DNA from 4 places in the Streptomyces sp. NPDC043870 genome. Region 2 is predicted to be linked to each of the others. Evidence: riboswitches for the same ligand, from Rfam matches in the RefSeq annotation. Region 2 holds a riboswitch; each other region holds the start of a gene.
What was found. Region 2 has a riboswitch for cyclic di-AMP ahead of AC0699_RS27025 (transglycosylase family protein). Riboswitches for the same ligand answer to the same signal wherever they lie in the genome.

Region 1 (4,841 bases), on a different contig from region 2:
GAGGACAGCCCGGCACCGCGTCGGTGCAGCCCGCTGAGGAGCGCTATGCCGATCGCACCGGACTGGGTGAACAGCCCGATCCGCCCGCGCGCCGGGCTCTCCGGCGCGAGCGACGCGTTCAGCCCGACCGCGTCCGCCGTGTTGATGATCCCGAACGCGTTGGGCCCGATGATCCGCATTCCGTAGGAGCGGGCCTGCCGCACCAGTTCCCGCTGCCGCTCGAGCCCCTGCGCACCGCTCTCCGCGTACCCGGCGGCCAGCACGACCAGGCCCTGCACCCCGTGCTCGCCGCAGTCGGCGACGACCTCCGGCACTCCTTCGGCCGGTACGGCGACGACCGCGAGGTCGACGGGCTCGCCGGTCTCCGCGACGATCTCCGCGACCGAACGGAAGGCGGGCACACCGTCCAGCTCGTTCATGTCCGGGGCGAGGGCGCGATTCACCGCGTACGTGCGCCCGGTGTACCCGGCATCGAGCAGATTGCGCAGCACCGTACGGCCCACTCCGCCGGGCGCGCGGCCTGCCCCGATCACGGCCACCGACCGGGGCGCGAGCAGCCGCTGCACCGACCGTGCCTCGGCCCGCTGCTCCCGCGCGCGCTGCACCGCGAGCGACTTGGCCGTCGGTTCGAGGTCGAGTGTGAGATGGACGGACCCGTCCTCGAAACTCCGCTTCTGTGTGTACCCGGCATCCGTGAAGACCTTGATCATCTTGTTGTTCGCGGGCAGCACCTCCGCCGCGAACCGCCGGATGCCCCGCTCCCGTGCGACCGCCGCGATGTGCTCCAGCAGGGTGGACGCGACGCCCCTGCCCTGGTGGGCGTCCTGCACCAGAAAGGCGACCTCGGCCTCGTCGGCGGGCGCCGACGCCGGCATGCCGTCGGCGTTGATGCGGTCGTAGCGGACGGTCGCGATGAACTCGCCGCCCACCGTCGCGGCGAGCCCCACCCGGTCCACGTAGTCGTGGTGAGTGAACCGGTGCACGTCCTTCGCGGAGAGCCGCGGGTACGGCGCGAAGAAGCGGTAGTACTTCGACTCGTCCGAGACCTGCTCGTAGAAGCTGACCAGCCGCTCGGCATCCTCGGTGGTGATGGGCCTGATGCGCGCGGTGCCACCGTCACGCAGCACCACGTCGGCTTCCCAGTGGTCGGGGTACGCGTGATCCGACGGGGTCTGCATGGGGCAAGAGTACGGCCAGGACACCGGTCGCGAACCCGGATGCGCCGGGGCAGGCTGGGGGCATCCCCAGAGGGCCGGCCGGCGGGTGCACCCGGACCCGAGGCCGGTTCGAGAGCACTTCGCAACCCATGAGAGACTGGTCTAGACAACCGCTGAGACTTCGAAGGGCAACACCATGGCTGAGCGCCGCGTCAATGTCGGCTGGGCCGAGGGCCTGCACGCCCGCCCCGCCTCCATCTTCGTTCGTGCCGCCACGGCCTCCGGCGTCCCGGTGACGATCGCCAAGGCCGACGGTGCACCGGTCAACGCCGCCTCGATGCTCGCCGTGCTGGGCCTGGGCGCGCAGGGCGGCGAGGAGATCGTGCTCGCCTCGGACGCAGACGGCGCGGACGCCGCCCTGGACCGTTTGGCGAAGCTGGTCGCCGAGGGTCTCGAGGAACTCCCCGAGACCGTCTGAGTCCCCCTCGAATTCACGGCGGAGCCGCGGCCCTGAATTATCGGGCCGCGGCTTCTTCGTTTATCCGCGCACTCGTCGCCAGGGCAGCGAAGAACAGCCCGCCCATAAATGGCTGCTCTTTGTATACGACGCTTCTGTTAATTGCAGTCACCTGTCGTGTTTACGGAATGTTGCGAAGCCCTCACACCCACCGGGATGCGCAACCGGTGCGCGCTCGTGGCCCGCTCGGCGTGCATCGAGGTGAGCGCGCGGGCCCGCTCGGCGTCGCCGCGCGCCACCGCGTCCACGATCGCACCGTGCTCGGCCCAGGACTCGACCGGCCGGGCGGGCGGCTCGACGGAGTACATCCAGGCGATCTTGTGCCGGAGCTGGGTGAGAAGCGCGGTGAGTCCGGGGCTGCCGGAGGCCTGGGCGAGGGTCTCGTGGAACCACCCGCCGAGCGAGCGCAGATCCTCGCCCTGGCCCCGCCGGGCCCGCTCCTGGCCCAGTCTGACCAGGCCGCGCAATACCTTGAGATGAGCCTCCGTGCGCCGCTGGGCGGCCCGCGCCGCGCCCAGCGGCTCCAGCAGCATCCTGATCTCCAGCAGGTCGACGGCCTCCTGCGCGGTGGGCTCGGCGACACACGCGCCCGCGTGCCGGCGCGTGACGACGAAGCCCTCCGACTCCAGCGTGCGCAGCGCCTCACGCACGGGGACGCGTGATACGCCGTAGCGGCGCGCCAGCTGCTCCTCGGTGAGCCGGCTGCCGCGCTCGAAGACACCGGAGACGATGTCGTCGCGGATCGCCGTGCATACCGAGCGCGCAGGAATGCGCATACCGAACCTCCGCCTTAATTCGCGCGAAACCCAGTCGAGCGACGCCTGTTCAGTGACTCTATTGCAGCGGGCCGGAATTTCGGATGGCAAACGAGAATCCGTGGATATCTTTTGGCCTGAATACGCCGAAGGCCCCGGCTCGATCCGTACCGAGCCGGGGCCTTCGTCGTGTGCGAGGGTCGTCCGAGGGGTCGTCCGAGGGGTCAGACCCTGACGCCGTGCGAACGCAGATACGCGACCGGGTCGATGTCCGAGCCGTACTCGGGGCTCGTGCGGGCCTCGAAGTGGAGGTGCGGGCCGGACGAGTTGCCGGTCGACCCGGAGAGGCCGATCTGCTGGCCCGGGGTGACGGTCTGGCCGACCGAGACGCCGATGGACGAGAGATGGCCGTACTGGGTGTACGTGCCGTCGTGCATCCGGATCACGATGTTGTTGCCGTACGCGCCACCCCAGCCGGCCTCCACGACCGTGCCCATGCCGACGGCGACGACCTGCGTGCCGGACGAGGCGTGGAAGTCGACGCCGGTGTGGCTGCCGGAGGACCACTGCCCGCCGCCGGCGTGGTAGCTCGTGCTCACGTACGAGCCGGCGACCGGGAGGGTGTAGGACAGCAGCCGCTTGCGCTCTGCCTCGCGAGCGGCGCGCTCACGGGCCTCGCGGGCCTCCTTGGCGCGGGCTTCGGCCTTGCGCTTCGCCTCGGCCTCGGCCTTCGCCTGGGCGGCGGCCAGGGCGGCCTCCTCCTGCTGGGCGGCGGCCTGGGCGTCGATCTGCTCGGCGAGCGAGTCGTCGACGACGATGGCCTGGGTGAGGCCGGTGTCCTCGGTGGGTGAGCTGTCCGCGTCGGCGGCGAGCGCCGGAGAGGCGAGGGTTCCGATGACGCCGGTGGTGGCGAGGGCCGCGACCGATGCGACACCCGCGCTCTTGCGCGACAGCCGGCTCGGACCACGATGCTTCCCGGTGGCACGGGTGAACGCCATGTAGTGGCTGATCCTTTCCTTCCTTCTCGCCTACCGGGTTAGCTGACGGGTTCGGAGCAGGAAGGTCTCCTACGGGCCCCTCCGCACGGATGCGAAGGCGTCCGATTCACCCCAGGGGACATTTGGGTCCCCGGCTCCCCAGGCTCGCGCCTGACGGGGACTCGGCGATGGCTGACCGATGCCGCGGGTGCGGCTGGTGCAACTGGCGGACAGCGCAAAAGACGCTAAGCCGATCTTCGTTCAATCACCAAACAGACACGCAGTTTTGTAGTGCACGCCACAGGGCAGACACCCCACCTCTCCAATAAAACGGACATAGGGGAAGGCCCCGTTGGCGCGTGGCCAACGGGGCCTTCCCGGTCCGCCGGATCGCCCGGCGGTCAATCAGCCCGTGACAACGGTCACTTCACCGATTCCGAGGGCCTTGACCGGCTCCTCGATCTCGGCGGCGTCCCCGACGAGGACCGTGACGAGCCGGTCCACGGGGAAGGCGCTGACGGCCGCGGCCGTCGCCTCGACCGTGCCGGTCTCGGCCAGGCGCGCGTACAACTGCGTCTGGAAGTCGTCCGGGAGGTGCTGCTCGACCTGGTCGGCGAGCGTGCCCGCGACGGATCCCGCCGTCTCGTACTTCAGCGGGGCGACGCCCACCAGGTTCTGTACGGCGACATCGCGCTCCGCGTCCGTCAGTCCCTCCGCGGCGAGGGTGCGCAGCACCTTCCAGAGGTCGTCCAGCGCCGGGCCGGTGTGCGGGGTGTCGACGGAGCCGCTGATGGCGAGCATCGCGGCGCCCGTGGCCCCTCCCGGGGACGTGGGGGCCCCGGAGCGCAGCACCTGGCCGAAGGCACGCACTCCGTACGTGTATCCCTTCTCCTCGCGCAGGACGCGGTCCAGGCGCGAGGTGAGGGTGCCGCCCAGGCAGTACGTGCCGAGGACCTGGGCCGCCCAGACCTGGTCGTGACGGTCCGGACCGATCCGGCCGATCAACAGCTGCGTCTGGACGGCGCCGGGGCGGTCGACGATGACGACGCGGCCCGTGTCGTCGGCGGTGATCGGCGGCACCGGACGGCTCTCGGCCGCGTCACCGGTCCAGTCGCCGAGCGTGTCCGCGAGCACGGCGTCCAGATCGACACCGGAGAGGTCACCGACGATCACGGCGGTGGCCGCGGCGGGCCGGACGTGCGCCTCGTAGAAGGCGCGGACGGCGGCGGAATCGATCCGCTCGACGGTCTCCTCGATGCCCTGGCGGGGCCGCGACATCCGGGAGGAGGCCGGGAAGAGCTCCTTCGAGAGCTCCTTGGCGGCGCGGCGGCTCGGGTTCGCGGTCTCGTGCGGGATCTCGTCCAGCCGGTTGCGTACGAGCCGCTCGACCTCGCTGTCGGCGAAGAGCGGCGCGCGCAGCGCCTCGGCGAGCAGG
Region 2 (4,841 bases):
CGCCGAGCAGCCGCAGCCGGGTCGCGGTGGAGAACCGGTCCCGGTCCTTCCCGGCCATCGCTCGCCTCCCCTATTACTTACGGCTGTTGCTCACGGCTGTTACTTACGGCTATGGCTTACGGCCTCGCGGTTACGTCCCCTGACGTACGTACGTCCCCGGACACGGTACGGGACCGCGGCCGGGGACGTACGGAGGCTGGTGCTTTACGCCGGTCAGCCCTTGAAGCGGGGGAAGGCGCTGCGGCCCGCGTACACCGCCGCGTCGTCGAGGATCTCCTCGATGCGCAGCAGCTGGTTGTACTTGGCGACGCGCTCGGAGCGGGCCGGGGCGCCGGTCTTGATCTGGCCGCAGTTGGTGGCGACGGCCAGGTCGGCGATCGTGACGTCCTCGGTCTCACCGGAGCGGTGGGACATCATGCACTTGAAGCCGTTGCGCTGGGCCAGCTCGACGGCGTCCAGGGTCTCGGTCAGCGAACCGATCTGGTTGACCTTGACGAGCAGGGCGTTGGCGGTGCCCTCCTCGATGCCGCGGGCGAGGCGCTCGGGGTTGGTGACGAACAGGTCGTCGCCGACCAGCTGCACCTTGGAGCCGAGCTTGTCGGTGATGACCTTCCAGCCGGCCCAGTCGTCCTCGAAGAGCGGGTCCTCGATGGAGACCAGCGGGTACGCGGCGACGAGCTCCTCGTAGTACTCGGTCATCTCGGCGGCCGAGCGGGACTTGCCCTCGAACTCGTACTTGCCGTCCTTGTAGAACTCGGAGGCGGCGACGTCGAGCGCGAGCGCGATGTCCTTGCCGGGCGCGTAGCCGGCCTGCTTGACGGCCTCGAGGATGAGGTCGAGGGCCTCACGGTTGGAGCCCAGGTTGGGGGCGAAGCCGCCCTCGTCGCCGAGGCCGGTGGACAGGCCCTTTTCCTTCAGGACCTTCTTGAGGGTGTGGTAGACCTCGGTGCCCCAGCGCAGTGCCTCGGAGAAGGACTCCGCGCCGATCGGGGCGATCATGAACTCCTGGATGTCCACGTTGGAGTCGGCGTGCGAGCCGCCGTTCAGGATGTTCATCATCGGCACCGGGAGCAGGTGCGCGTTGGGGCCGCCCAGGTAGCGGAAGAGCGGAAGGTCGGAGGCCTCGGAAGCGGCGTGCGCGACGGCGAGGGAGACACCGAGGATGGCGTTGGCGCCGAGGGAGGACTTGTCCGGGGTGGCGTCCAGGTCGAACATCGCCTGGTCGATCAGACGCTGCTCGGTGGCGTCGTACCCGACGAGCTCCGGGCCGATCTGCTCGATGACGGCGAGGACGGCCTTCTCGACACCCTTGCCCTGGTAACGGTTCTGGTCACCGTCGCGGAGCTCGAGGGCCTCGAACGCACCGGTGGACGCACCGGACGGGACGGCAGCACGGCCGGTGCTGCCGTCGTCGAGGCCGACCTCGACCTCGACCGTGGGGTTGCCTCGGGAGTCCAGGATTTCCCGGGCTACGACGACGTCGATGGACGGCACGAGCATCTCCTTCTGGGATGTGACGCTGAATGTGACGTATGCGAAGCAGGTGCAGCGCAGGTCAGTGCAGGGTCGCTTTGGCCTTGCGACACGAGCCTATCCGGCTCGCGGGCATCGGCCAGCCGGTGCCCGCCCCATGGGACGAAAAAGGGCACGAAACAGACAGAAACCCCGGCTGGGGGCACCTCCCGTGCCCGCAGGGCTACGGGGGAGCGTACGGGGGAAGGCGCGCCGGGCCGGGGAGCGGGGGGACGCGGGCGGGGAGCGGGGGGACGGGGGTGTGTACGACCGGTGGTCCGCCGGGTCCACCGGGCTACGGGTGCCCGTGGGGGACTACGGAGTCCGTCGGGGACCAGGGAAGCGCCCGGTCCGGGCCGGGGGAGTCCCGGACCGGGGCTGGTCCGCGGAACCGGGTCGTCAGCTCAGGTGGAGCTTCTGGCCCGGGTGAATGACGTCCGCGTCGGTGATGACGTCCTTGTTCAGGTCGAACAGCTTCTTCCAGCCGCCCTCGACCTTCTTGGCCTCGGCGATCGCGCTGAGGGTGTCGCCGGCCTTGACCGTGTACTCGCCGTCGCCCTTCTTGAAGACCTTCGCGGGGGCCGGGGCGGCGGAGCGCTCGGAGCGGGTGGTCGGGGCCTCGGCGCGCTTCGGGGCGGGAGTCTCGGCCTTCGGGGCGGCCGGGGCGGCACCGGTGTAGGCGGCATTGGACAGGCCCACGCCGCAGTTCGGCCAGGCACCCTTGCCCTGGCCCGCCAGGACCTTCTCGGCGATCTCGATCTGCTGGGCCTTCGACGCCTGGTCGGCGGTGGCGGCGTAGGCGGTGCCGCCGTACGCGGCCCAGGTGGAGGCCGAGAACTGCAGGCCGCCGTAGAAGCCGTTGCCGGTGTTGATGGACCAGTTGCCGCCGGACTCGCACTGGGCGACGGTGTCCCACTCGGAGGCGGTGGCGGCGGACGCGGTGCCGGTGGCGATCAGCGGAGCGGCGATCGCGGCACCGGTGACACCGGCGAGCGAGGCGATGCGGGCGGACCGACGGAAGACGGTCGGGCGACGGTGCTTGCCCTTGCCGGAAAGCAGCATGGAGTTTCCCCTCACCGACGCCTACGAGGTGAGCTGTCGGGTTCGGGCCAAGTGAGTTGCCCGGCCACGCGACTTGCGCGCGGCTTCACCCCAAGCCGTTCCCTCCCTCATCGGGCCGGTCCGGCACTTACCTGGGTCCCCCGCTCCTGCCTTCGGCGCTTGCGCGTCGACTGTTCCCGTCGGCCGCCGGCAGGATTCGGCGTGCGGTCGTCGGGGCCCGCGATGGCGAGCGGTTCAGACCGTAAACGCACTTCTCCCCGATGTTCAAAGACGAACATCGGGGAGAAAACACGCTTATTTGACTCGCAGAGATGTCCGTTTTTGCAGGTGAGAGGCGTGATGACCGGAGTTGACCGACAAGACACACCAGTTGACCGGAAGAGACTCATGTCTCACTTACACAGAACCGGACATAAGATGTCGAACTACTTCTTCAACTGCCCCTGATCCAGACCCAGATCGAGGCTCTGGCCAGGCAGGATGAGGTCGGCGTCGGAGCCGACGACCCCCCGGTTCGCCTCGTAGAGCGCGGGCCAGCCGCCGGGCACCTTTTCCGCGTCCGCGATCGACGACAGGCTGTCGCCGGGGAGGACGGTGTACTCATCTCCCGTAGCGGCACCCTCTCGTGCCGATCCGTCACCTCGTGAGGCATGACGACCAGATTCGCGCTCATCGCCCGAATTGTCCATCTCGTCCTCGTTGTCGGCGGGGGCGCCACGGTGCTTGCCGGACCCCTCGTCCTTGCCCGCGTCGGCGGCGGCGTCACCGTCGCCCGCCGCGTCGGAGTCCTTGCCGGAACCGCTCGCGGAGCCGGCCGGGGCGGACGGCGCGGCAGTCGGGGTGGACGGCTTGGCACCCGGGGCGGACGAAGCCGGGGCTGAAGGCTTGGCATCGGCGTCGGCGTCCGGCTCCGGCGCCACGTCCGCCCCGTCACCGAACGACGGGCTCTCGGCGCCGCCGCCCTGTGCGGCGGGAGTGGAAGCGGCGCCGCTCCCGGGCTCGGCACCGTCCTGCACGAGACCGGCGATCTCCGAGCAGTTCGGCCAGGCCGCCGGTCCCTGGGCGGCGAACACCATCTCGGCGACCGACACCTGCTGGGCACGGCTGGCGAGGTCGGCGCGCGGCGCGTACGCCGTGCCGCCGTAGGCCTCCCAGGTCTCCTGGGTGAGCTGCAGGCCGCCGTAGTAGCCGTTGCCGAGGTCGGCGCTCCACATGCCGCCGCTCTCGCAGTCGGCGACGCGGTTCCAGGTGGCGGAGTCGGCGGCGGAGGCGGAGCCCGCGCCGAGCAGCGGGATGGCGATGGCCGATCCGGTCACCCCTGCCGCGACGATGAGAGCGGGGGCCTGACGGGGTCGGCGGTGTCGACCGTTCCCGGAGCGCATGCGGTGTGCCTTCCGTGTGACAACAGAAAACTCCTGAGTCCGCCGAGTCGGTTGAATCAGCGAAGACCCCGAGTCGGGGTGAACGTAGCCGCACTCGCGCGTCAGTCACAAGTCGATGCAGCGGAGATCACGTAAAAGTCACAGTCATGACGGAGCGTCAGTTCAGTGGAGGCTCCGCGGGGGCGTGAACTCAACGGGCAGAGTGCGCAATCCACGCATAATGAGACCTCCGCGCCACCGCAATTCGGAAGGATCGACCGCAAGCCGCAAGTCGGGCAGTCGTGTCAGCAGCGTCGCGAGCGCGGTCTGCCCCTCCAGGCGCGCCAGCGGCGCGCCGAGGCAGTAGTGGATGCCGTGTCCGTACCCGAGGTGCTGATTGTCCCGGCGCCCCAGATCGAGCGTGTCGGCATCGGGGAACCGGTCGGGGTCACGGTCGGCGGAGGCGAGGACGACGAGGACGGGGTCGCCCGCGGCGATGTGCTGCCCGCCGAGCGTGAGCGGTTCGGTCGCGAACCGCCAGGTGGCGAGCTCGACGGGCCCGTCGTACCGGAGCAGCTCCTCGACCCCGGTGGCGAGCAGCCCGCTCTCGCCGGCCGCGAGGGAAGCCTGGAGGCGGTGGCGCTGCTCCGGGTTACGAAGCAGGGCATACACGCCGTTGCCGATCAGATTGACGGTGGTCTCGAACCCGGCGAAGAGGAGGATGAAGGCCATGGCGGCGGCCTCGTTCTCGGTGAGGTGCTCGCCGTGGTCGGACGCCTTGATGAGCCCCGAGATCAGATCGTCCGCCCCTTCTTGCCGCAGGCCTTCGCGTTTGCGGTGAATCAGCTCGGCCAGATAGCCGCGCATCTTCTTCACCGACCGGGCGACCCCGCCCCGCGGCCCGCC
Region 3 (4,841 bases), on a different contig from region 2:
TCCGGGTTGGCCAGGACCCGCAGATACGCCAGCACGTCCCGGACCTCCTTGCGCTCGTAGAAGCGCACGCCGCCGACGACCTTGTAGGGCAGGCCGACGCGGATGAAGATCTCTTCGAAGACACGGGACTGCGCGTTCGTCCGGTAGAAGACCGCTACATCGCCGGCCTTGGCATTGCCCGCGTCCGTCAGCCGGTCGATCTCGTCGGCGACGAACTGGGCCTCGTCGTGCTCGGTATCGGCGACATAGCCGGTGATCTGCGCGCCCGCGCCCGCATTCGTCCACAGGTTCTTGGGACGGCGGCTCTCGTTGCGCTCGATGACGGCGTTGGCCGCGGAGAGAATCGTCTGGGTCGAGCGGTAGTTCTGCTCGAGCAGGATCGTCGTCGCGTCCGGGTAGTCCTCCTCGAACTGGAGGATGTTGCGGATCGTGGCTCCGCGGAAGGCGTAGATCGACTGGTCGGCGTCGCCCACGACGCACAGCTCGGCCGGCTCCAGGTCCTCGTAACCCGTCCCGACCAGCTCGCGGACCAGCGTGTACTGGGCGTGGTTGGTGTCCTGGTACTCGTCGACGAGGACATGGCGGAACCGGCGCCGGTAGTGCTCGGCGACGTCCGGGAACGCCTGGAGCAGATGGACGGTGGTCATGATGATGTCGTCGAAGTCCAGCGCGTTGGCCTCGCGCAGCCGCGCCTGGTACATCCGGTAGGCCTCGGCCAGCGTCTTCTCGAAACCGTCGGCGGCCTGGTCGGCGAAGGTCTCCTCGTCGATCAGCTCGTTCTTCAGGTTCGAGATCTTGGCGCTGAAGGACTTCGGCGGGTAGCGCTTCGGGTCGAGGTCCAGATCACGGCAGACCAGGGCCATCAGCCGCTTGGAGTCGGCGGCGTCGTAGATCGAGAACGACGACGTGAAACCGAGCTTCTTGCTCTCGCGGCGCAGGATGCGGACGCAGGCGCTGTGGAAGGTGGAGACCCACATGGCGTTGGCGCGCGGGCCGACGAGGTGCTCCACGCGCTCCTTCATCTCGCCCGCGGCCTTGTTCGTGAACGTGATCGCCAGTATCTGGCCGGGATGCACATGGCGGGTCGCCAGCAGGTGGGCGATCCGGTGGGTCAGCACCCGGGTCTTGCCCGAGCCGGCGCCGGCGACGATGAGCAGCGGCGAGCCCTGGTGCACGACGGCAGCACGCTGCTGCTCGTTCAGCCCCTCGAGCAGCGCGGCCGGGTCCACGGCAGGGCGCGGCGCCCCGTCCCGGTAATACGCGTCGCGGGCCGGAGGCGCGTCGAAAGCGCCCTCGAAGAGGTCGTGCGGGACCTCCTCGTGGGGCGGGTGCTCGTCGTGCTCGTCGGGCTCGGGCGGCGGGTGCTCCTCCGGGGCCGAGGTGCGCTGGAGGTCCGCCAGGAAGCTGTCATCAAAGAGGCTGCTCATCGCTCTATGAGTCTAGGCCGCCCCACTGACAGCCCGCCGCCGCCTTCACCACACTCACCGCGCCGGAGCGCAACGCCTCCCCGCGCCGGAGCGCGACACCTCCCCGCGCCGGGGGCGCAACGCCTCTTCTTGCCCGAGCGCAACGCCTCCCTTTGCCCGAGCAACACGTACCGCGCCGCGCCCGAGCAGCAGCACGCACCGTGTCGGAGTGCATACAGGAAACGATCACATACTGTCACGCCTCGGCCACGACACGCCAAGGTCACGGAAATGTATCGGGCATATCGAACATCGTCCTTCACAGCAGCACCACAGTTTGGCTAGCGTGCTCGCCCAGGCGGCCCGTACTGCCAACGGCGACCTACGCCAATCGGGCAGCCTGCGCCGAATCCGGCCTCCCGCAGGGGAGTTCGGAACCGGGGACCCACCAGACATGTACAACTGGGGTGAATCGGGCCGCACTCCACCCGGCCCGTAGGACAGCCTTCCGTTCCGTCCGAACCCGACAGCTAACCCGGTAGGCGGTCCACGGAAGGAGATGCCGGCCTTGGCGTCGCATCGCAAGCCGCGCAGCCGCACTCGCACGAATTCATCCGCCGTCGGATTCACGACGGCCGCCCTGGCGGGCGTGACGCTGCTCTCGACCCAGAACGCGACAGCCGACCCGAAGCCGAGCATCGAAGAGGTCCAGAAGAAGGTCGACGACCTGTACCGGCAGGCGGGCTCCGCGACCCAGGACTACAACCGGGCGCAGGAGGCCACCGAGAAGCAGCGCCGCGCGGTGGACACGATCCTCGACGACGTCGCCAAGCGCACGGACTCCCTCAACGAGTCCCGCCGGGCCCTCGGTTCGTACGCGGCCGCCCAGTACCGTACGGGTGCGGTGGCCCCGACCGCCGCGCTGCTTTTCGCCGACAGCCCGCAGGCGTACTTCGACCAGACACAGCTGATGGACCGGCTGACCGACCAGCAGCGCAGCGCCATCGCCGACTTCGAGACCCAGCAGGCCGCGGCGGCGAAGCAGCGCGCGCAGGCGACCAAGAGCCTGGAGTCGCTGACCGCTTCGCAGCAGACGCTGCGTGAGAGCAAGCAGACCGTCCAGAAGAAGCTCGCCGAGGCGCGGGCGCTGCTGTCCCAGCTGACCGCCGAGGAGAAGGCGCGGCTCGAGGCGCTGGAGCGGGAGCGGGAGGAAGAAGCCCGCCGCAAGGCCGAGGCACAGGCCAAGGCGGAAGCCGAGGCGGAGGCGGAGCGGCTGCGCCAGGAGCGCGCGCAGCAGGAGCAGGAGCAGAACCAGGACACGGGCACCGGTACCGGTACCGGTACCGACACGGGAACGGGAACGGGAACGGGAACGGGAACGGGCACGGGCACCGGCACCGGCACCGCCCCCGACTCGTACGCGGCCAAGGCCGAGAAGGTCCTCTCCTTCGCCCGCGCCCAGATCGGCAAGCCGTACGTCTGGGGCGCGACCGGCCCCAGCTCGTACGACTGCTCCGGGCTCACCCAGGCCGCCTGGAAGGCGGCCGGTGTCGATCTCCCCCGGACCACCTGGGACCAGGTGGAGGTCGGACAGCGGGTGGCGACGCAGGATCTCCTCCCGGGTGATCTGGTCTTCTTCTACGACGACATCAGCCACGTCGGCATCTACATCGGCGACGGCATGATGATCCACGCCCCGAAGCCGGGCACGAACGTCCGCGAGGAGTCGATCTACTACATGCCGATCTACGGGAGCGTCCGCCCCGCCTAGAGGGCGTGCCGAGCGGACTTGCGGAAGCCGGGCTTGCGGGAGCCCGGCTTGCGGGAGCCCGGCTTGCCGAAGTCGTGCTTACAGAGGCGGTGCTTACGGAAGTGGTGCTTACGGAAGTCGCGCCGGTGGGAGCCGCCGCCCGGTGCCGGACTCACGCCGCAACCGGCCTTTGACCAAGGGGAGTCGCGGCATGAGCTGCTCGGGCTCGGCCGACCGGCGCGGAGCCTGGAACCCCCGGGCCCCCCGGGCCCCCGTCCGCATCACGTCCACAGCGTCGCGATGAAGATGTTCGCCAGCGTCAGCACGCCCACCGTCGCGAACACCCCCTTGTCCACGTTCTCCTCGTCCCGCTTGACGTAGACCAGCGCGAGGATCACCACGAGCACCGCGAGCTTGATGCCGATCTTGAGGTTGTTCACCGGCTGGTCGTCCGCCTGATTCAGCCCCACCAGCACCACGCCCGTGACCAGCATGGTAAGCGCACCGTGCAGCATCGCGGGCGTGAAGCGCGCCGTCCCCTCGCCCATCGCCTTCATCTGGGTCAGGAAGCCGCCGAGCAGCGCCGCGATACCGATGATGTGCAGGGCGACGAAGACATTGATGAGTACGTCCATGGCACCGGAGCCTAGCCGTACGGTCCGAAAGTGACCCCGGCCGGTCCATCTCCCACCAATACCGGTCAGGACGCCGCCGTGTCGCAACCCGGAGGTTTAGCGTCCTCCCCCAGGTGGCCGACTCCTCACCACCGTCCCGTACCCGGACGGCAGCCGGTCGCCCCCGCCGAAAGACCGGCGGTGGACCGTCCCCCCTGTGCGGTCCGCCGCCGGTACCCGTACCGGTGGACCCTACGGAAGGACTGGCTCCCTCGTGGCAGCGCACCGCAAACCCAGGCAGCGCACGCTCTCCGGCCCCGCCGCCCGCCTCTCCGCCACCCTCGCGCTCGCCGGCGCGGCAGCCGCCACCGCCTTCGAGGGGGCCGGGCACGCCGAACCGCTCCTCACCCCGGACGAGGTCAAGGCCAAGGCCGACAAACTGTACGAAGAGGCCGAGGAGGCGACCGAGAAGTACAACGGCGCGAAGGAGAAGGCCGACGCGGCAAAGGCCTCGGCGAACGAGCTGCGGGCCGAGGCGGCACGGCGTACGGACCGGCTCAACGCCTCCCGCAACGCACTGGGTTCCCTCGCCACCGCGCAGTACCGGGCCGGCGGCATCGACCCCGCCGTGCAGCTCGTGCTCAGCTCCGACCCGGCCCGTTATCTGGTGGGCGCGGAGCTGGCGGAGCGCGCCGGGGAGCGGCAGGCCGCGGCGATCGCCGGGGTCCGGCGGCAGTTGAGGGAGATCGCGCAGGTCCGCTCCGAGGCGGGCGAGCGGCTCGCCGAGCTTCAGCAGCGGCAGGCGGAGCTGGCGCGGCATCGCACGACGATACGGAAGAAGCTCGCGGCGGCCGAGGCACTGCTGGCACAGCTCACCGCCGCACAGCGCGCCGCGTACAACGGCCAGGACGGCACACCGGCGGGCCGCGCGGACCGGGACGCCGCCAGGACCGTCCCCGGCGCACCACCGGCCACCGCGCCCAACGCGCGCGCCGCGCAGGCCGTGGCGTACGCGTACGGGGCGCTCGGCAAGCCGTACGTCTGGGGCGCGACCGGACCCTCCGCGTACGA
Region 4 (4,841 bases), on a different contig from region 2:
GCGAGCCGGATGAAGCCGGGCTCGGTCCTGCACTGCGCGACCGACTGGGAGCCGTACGCCGAGCAGATGCTCGAGGTCCTCACCGCTCACCCGGACTTCGAGAACACGCAGGCGGACGGCGGCTACGCGCCCCGCCCCGCCTTCCGCCCGTTGACCCGCTTCGAGGGCCAGGGCCTCGACAAGGGCCATGTGGTGCACGATCTGCTCTTCCGCCGCCGGAGCCGGTGACACCCACGGCCGGTAGTCCACAACGGCCTGACTCCCGACCACCGGCAACACCGCCGCGGCCGTAATCCCAGACCGCCGGTAACATCGCCATGCTCACGGTCCCGACCACCGACAACACCGCAACGGTCGAGGCCCCGACCGCCGGTAACACCGCCCGGGGCCGATAACACCATCGCGCACTGTCAGTGCCCCTCGTTAGGGTCATCGGGTGTCCGACTGGTCCCCGCAGCCGCATCTGGCCGCCCGCCCGGCCGTCCCGGCCTGCGACGAACAGCCGCTGTTCGACGCCGTACCCGAGCGTGCGCGCTGGCGCTACAAGCCGCGCCGCGACTTCTGGCGCAGCAAGACCGTACGTGCCGGGACCCTGATCACCCTGCTCGCGCTGTCCGGTCTGGTCATCCTCGCCCTGGTCCGTGAACAGACCGGCACCGAAGGCTTTCTGGTCGGCCTCGGCCTCGCCGTGCTGCCCGTCCCGCTGCTGATGGCGGCGTTCCGCTGGCTGGACCGGGTCGAGCCGGGCCCGTGGCGGAATCTCCTCTTCGCCTTCGCCTGGGGCGCCTGCGCGGCCGCCCTTGTCGCGATCATCGCGAACTCGTTCGCGACCCAGTGGATAGCCACCGCGACCGCCGATCCGTCGCACGCGGACACGATCGGCGCGACCGTCATCGCCCCGGTCGTGGAGGAGAGCGCCAAGGCGGCCGCCGTGCTGCTCCTCTTCCTCTTCCGCAGACGGGACTTCACGGGCATCGTCGACGGTGTCGTCGTCGCCGGCTTCACCGCGACCGGCTTCGCCTTCACCGAGAACATCCTGTACCTCGGCAACGCCTTCGGTGAGGACCAGGCGTTCGGCACGTCCGGCTTCGCGTCCGTCACCGCCGCGACCTTCTTCGTACGGATCGTGATGTCGCCGTTCGCGCATCCGCTGTTCACGGTGCTGACGGGCATCGGGTTCGGCCTCGCGGCGATCACCGCCCGGCGCCGGAGGTTCCGCAGGACCGTGTTGCCGCTGCTCGGCCTCACCCTCGCGATGGGCATGCACGCACTGTGGAACGGCTCCGCGAGGTTCGGCCCGTTGGGGTTCTACGCCGTGTACGCGGCGTTCATGGTGCCGGCGTTCGGGCTGCTGACCTGGCTGGCGATCTGGACCCGGCAGCGCGAGCTGCGTACGGTCGCGGCCGAGCTGCCCGCGTACGCCGCGGCCGGCTGGCTCGCCCCTGCCGAACCGCTCGCCCTGTCCTCCATGCGAGCGCGCACCGTGGCCCGCGACATGGCCCGCCGTACCCACGGCCCGGCGGCCGCCCGCGCCGTCTCCGAGTACGAGGCCTTCGCGACCTCGCTGGCCTTCCTGCGCCACCGGGCCCAGCGCGGCGCGGGGGGCCCTGACTTCGTCGCCCGCGAGCAGGAGCTGCTCCACCATCTCTGGCAGCGCAGGAGCGTCGCGGCCCCGGCCCTCACATACGCGGCGCGTGCGACGGGCCGGGTGTGGCAGCCACCGCCGTATCTGGACTACGGCGACTACAACCCGTACCGGGCGTAGCGGAGAACGCGGATCGCCGCGGCCTCGCGGACCACACCGCGCACGAAAAACCGGCAGCTCAGGCGTCGGGGGGGTGCGCCAGAGCTGCCGGTGACTCGAGTGTGAACCGTGACTGATCAGGACTACGGCTTTGTCCGGGCCCAGCCCGGGACAAGTCCTAGACGGAGAGGCCCTTGTCGCGCAGCCACGCCATCGGGTCGATGCCGTCGCCGCCCGGGGTGTGCACCTCCAGGTGCAGATGCGGTCCGGTGACATTGCCGGTCGCGCCGACGCGCCCGATGGTCTCGCCCGTGGCGACGGTCTGCCCCGCTCCGACGGTCATCGACGACAGGTGGCAGTACCAGACCTCGGTGCCGTCCTCGAGTTCCAGCACGATGCGGTAGCCGTACGACCCGGACCAGCCCGCCGACTTGACGGTGCCTCCGTGCACGGCCTTCGCCGGCGTACCCGTGGGCGCCGCGAAGTCGAGGCCGGTGTGGTAGCCGGAGGACCACATCGAACCGGCCTGGCCGAAGGTCGAGGTGATCGTGTACGAGGACGTCGGGAGGGAGTAGCTCGCGGCGAGCTTGGCGAGCCGCTCGGCCTCCGCCTTGCGCGCGGCCTCCTCCTCGGCCAGTCGCTTCGCCTCGGCGGCCTTGGCGGCCTCGGCCTCGGCGGCCTCGGCGGCCGCGGTCTGCTGCGCCTTCGCCTCCGCCGCGGCCTTCTCGGCGGCGGCCTTCTCGGCGGCCGCCCTCGCCTCGGCCTCGGCCTCGGCCTGCTGCTGCTCCGCCTGCTGGAGGATGCGGGCGCGCAGGGCCTCGCCCGCATCACCGGCGCTCTGCCCGTCGTCCGCGGCCGTGTCGGCAACGGAGAAGGCGGTGAGCGGTGCGTTGTTCCGGTTCTCCGAGTCGGAGTCGTCCGAGGAGATGAGGGAGCCCACGCCGGGAAGCGAATCCGCGTCCGGGAGGTGGTCCGTGATGGCGTCGGGGAGGGATATGGAGACCGGCGGCTTGTTCTGCGCGGTGGCCATGCCACCCGCGCCGACCGCGGCGATGACGCCGACTCCGAGAACGGTGGAGCTCCGCGCGAGTCCGTTGCGCTGCTTGACGACGCGATGCCTGCCACGGACCGGACGGACCGATTCCTCGGTCGGGTTCCATTCCTCCGCCCCGGTGGCCGGGGCCCACTCGTCGGTGGGGACCCACTCGCTGGTGGGAGGTTCCTGGAGGGCAGGCTCGTTGGACGCCACGGAGGCGTTCTCCTTTCCTTCCTTATCGCCTACCGGGTTAGCTGACGGGTTCGGAGCAGGAAGGTCTCCTACGAGCACCGCGAAGTGCCCGATTCACCCCAATAGGTGGTTCCCCGGTTCCCTTGCGGGATTCGGCGCGTGCGCACGGTGCCGTCTCTTGCGACGACTGTGACGACCGCGCTGCGTTATCGAACGTTAATAGACACGGGGGGCGGATTCCAAGCTCTTCCCATTGATCGTTAGCGACATTGGCCTGGACTTTTCAGGCACAACAACCCCGAATCGGGCGAGTTGACTCCCCCTCAATCCGGTCGCCCTTTCTGACGGTGGGTCACATGCTATGCGGAGGGCTGTCCTTCGATTACGTTCCGTGGCGCAGCTTCCTGTTCACGGAACCACTGGCGGCGCCGCGTCCCGTTCACGGAACCACCGGCATCGTCCTGCGCCGCTCCGGCTGCCGTTCCCCGGGCCTGGTGACCGCCAACAGCGCCATGTCGTCGGTCGCCCGGCCGCCCGTATGCCGCCGTACGTCGGCGACGACCGCGTCCAGCAGCTCCTCCGGTCCGGAAAAGACCCGGCCGCCCAGGCGCTCGCGCGGATCGTAGAAGACGCCGTGCGTGTCACGCGCCTCGGTCAGCCCGTCCGTGTAGAGCAGGAGCGTGGCACCGGCCGCGTACGGGGTCTCGTACGCCCGGTCCGGCGAGGCCCCCAGATCCCCCATGCCCAGCGGCAGCGCGATCTCGGGCGGCTCCAGCATGCCCAGCGCGCCGTCCGCGAGCAGCAGCAGCGGCGGGGGGTGGCCCCGGTTGAGGATCCGGACCACTCCGTCCCTGTGGGGGATCTCGGCGAGCACGGCGGTGGTGAAGCCCTCGAACGCGTCGAGCCCGGAACGCATGCCCTCCCGGGCGAGCGCCCGCTCCAGCCGCTGTGCCACCCCCTCCAGCGAGGACTCCTGCTCGGCGGCCTCCCGGAACGCCCCGAGGATCACGGCCACCGCTTCGACCGCGTCCAGCCCCTTCCCCCGTACGTCCCCGACCACCAGCCGCACCCCGTGCGGAGTGTCCTGCACGGCGAACAGGTCCCCGCCGATGAACGCGTCCGCCTGCGCCGCCTCGTACCGCGCGGCGATCTGCAGCCCGCCGATCCGGTCGGCCGGCGTGGGCAGCACGGCCCGCTGTGCGGCCTCCGCGATGACGCGCGCGGACGCGAGGCGCTGGCCACTGCGGCGTACGACCTGGTTGATGAAGAGAGCCAGCACGGAGACCGTGAACACGGTCAGCAGCTCCGTCACGGCCGGGATGTCGGAGGCCGTGCCGTTGTAAGCATGCAGCCCGGCCACCGCCGCGACGGAGGCGACGCCCGTCAGCAGGGTGAACAGCGCCGAGAAGAAGGGGGCGGCGACGAGCGGTGCCGCGGCGAAGAGCGGCGACGCGGTGTACGACTCCGGGGTGCCCAGGTCGAAGAAGATCCCGCCCACGATCAGCAGGAAGGGCAGCACCCGGACCATCCTGCGGCCACCGTCCCGCCGCTGTCCGTTGTCGCCTTCTCGCTGCCCCACCAGTGGTCTCCTGCCAGGTCCGCCCAGGGTGCGGACGGTACCGCGCCCCATTCAGGCTGACCGGAGCCGCGCCGCTCGGCGACTCGCCATCGGCCAACCGGACCAGCCAGGACCGGCGAGGACCAGCCGGTACCCATCAGGACCAGCCGGAACCAGTCCGGGCTGATCGGTCACCAGGGGGCCCTCCCGGTGACCGGCTCCCGTCCGTCCGGCAGACGGGTAGCGCCTCAGTCGTCGCTGAGGTTGCGCTCCGCGTAGACCTTCATCGCGTCACGGACGAACACGGCCGT

Region 1: another riboswitch for cyclic di-AMP. It lies ahead of AC0699_RS20925 (M23 family metallopeptidase); the one in region 2 lies ahead of AC0699_RS27025 (transglycosylase family protein).
Region 3: another riboswitch for cyclic di-AMP. It lies ahead of AC0699_RS03590 (C40 family peptidase); the one in region 2 lies ahead of AC0699_RS27025 (transglycosylase family protein).
Region 4: another riboswitch for cyclic di-AMP. It lies ahead of AC0699_RS25790 (M23 family metallopeptidase); the one in region 2 lies ahead of AC0699_RS27025 (transglycosylase family protein).

What each region holds. Positions count from the first base shown of each region.
Region 1 is NZ_JBWKDT010000016.1:76,373-81,213, reverse strand. It holds gene AC0699_RS20940 (bifunctional acetate--CoA ligase family protein/GNAT family N-acetyltransferase) at 1-1,178, opposite strand, end outside; gene AC0699_RS20935 (HPr family phosphocarrier protein) at 1,354-1,635, shown strand; gene AC0699_RS20930 (GntR family transcriptional regulator) at 1,773-2,450, opposite strand; gene AC0699_RS20925 (M23 family metallopeptidase) at 2,654-3,427, opposite strand; cyclic di-AMP (ydaO/yuaA leader) riboswitch at 3,441-3,604, opposite strand; gene AC0699_RS20920 (M16 family metallopeptidase) at 3,812-4,841, opposite strand, start outside.
Region 2 is NZ_JBWKDT010000026.1:39,812-44,652, reverse strand. It holds gene AC0699_RS27035 (FtsB family cell division protein) at 1-58, opposite strand, end outside; gene eno (phosphopyruvate hydratase) at 214-1,494, opposite strand; gene AC0699_RS27025 (transglycosylase family protein) at 1,912-2,574, opposite strand; cyclic di-AMP (ydaO/yuaA leader) riboswitch at 2,578-2,742, opposite strand; gene AC0699_RS27020 (transglycosylase family protein) at 3,000-3,956, opposite strand; gene AC0699_RS27015 (cytochrome P450 family protein) at 4,119-4,841, opposite strand, start outside.
Region 3 is NZ_JBWKDT010000002.1:246,543-251,383, reverse strand. It holds gene pcrA (DNA helicase PcrA) at 1-1,427, opposite strand, end outside; cyclic di-AMP (ydaO/yuaA leader) riboswitch at 1,800-1,967, shown strand; gene AC0699_RS03590 (C40 family peptidase) at 1,966-3,177, shown strand; gene AC0699_RS03585 (pentapeptide repeat-containing protein) at 3,183-3,350, shown strand; gene AC0699_RS03580 (hypothetical protein) at 3,438-3,791, opposite strand; gene AC0699_RS03575 (C40 family peptidase) at 4,045-4,841, shown strand, end outside.
Region 4 is NZ_JBWKDT010000024.1:20,130-24,970, forward strand. It holds gene trmB (tRNA (guanosine(46)-N7)-methyltransferase TrmB) at 1-228, shown strand, start outside; gene AC0699_RS25785 (PrsW family intramembrane metalloprotease) at 437-1,765, shown strand; gene AC0699_RS25790 (M23 family metallopeptidase) at 1,923-2,993, opposite strand; cyclic di-AMP (ydaO/yuaA leader) riboswitch at 3,005-3,140, opposite strand; gene AC0699_RS25795 (PP2C family protein-serine/threonine phosphatase) at 3,412-4,500, opposite strand; gene AC0699_RS25800 (MerR family transcriptional regulator) at 4,779-4,841, opposite strand, start outside.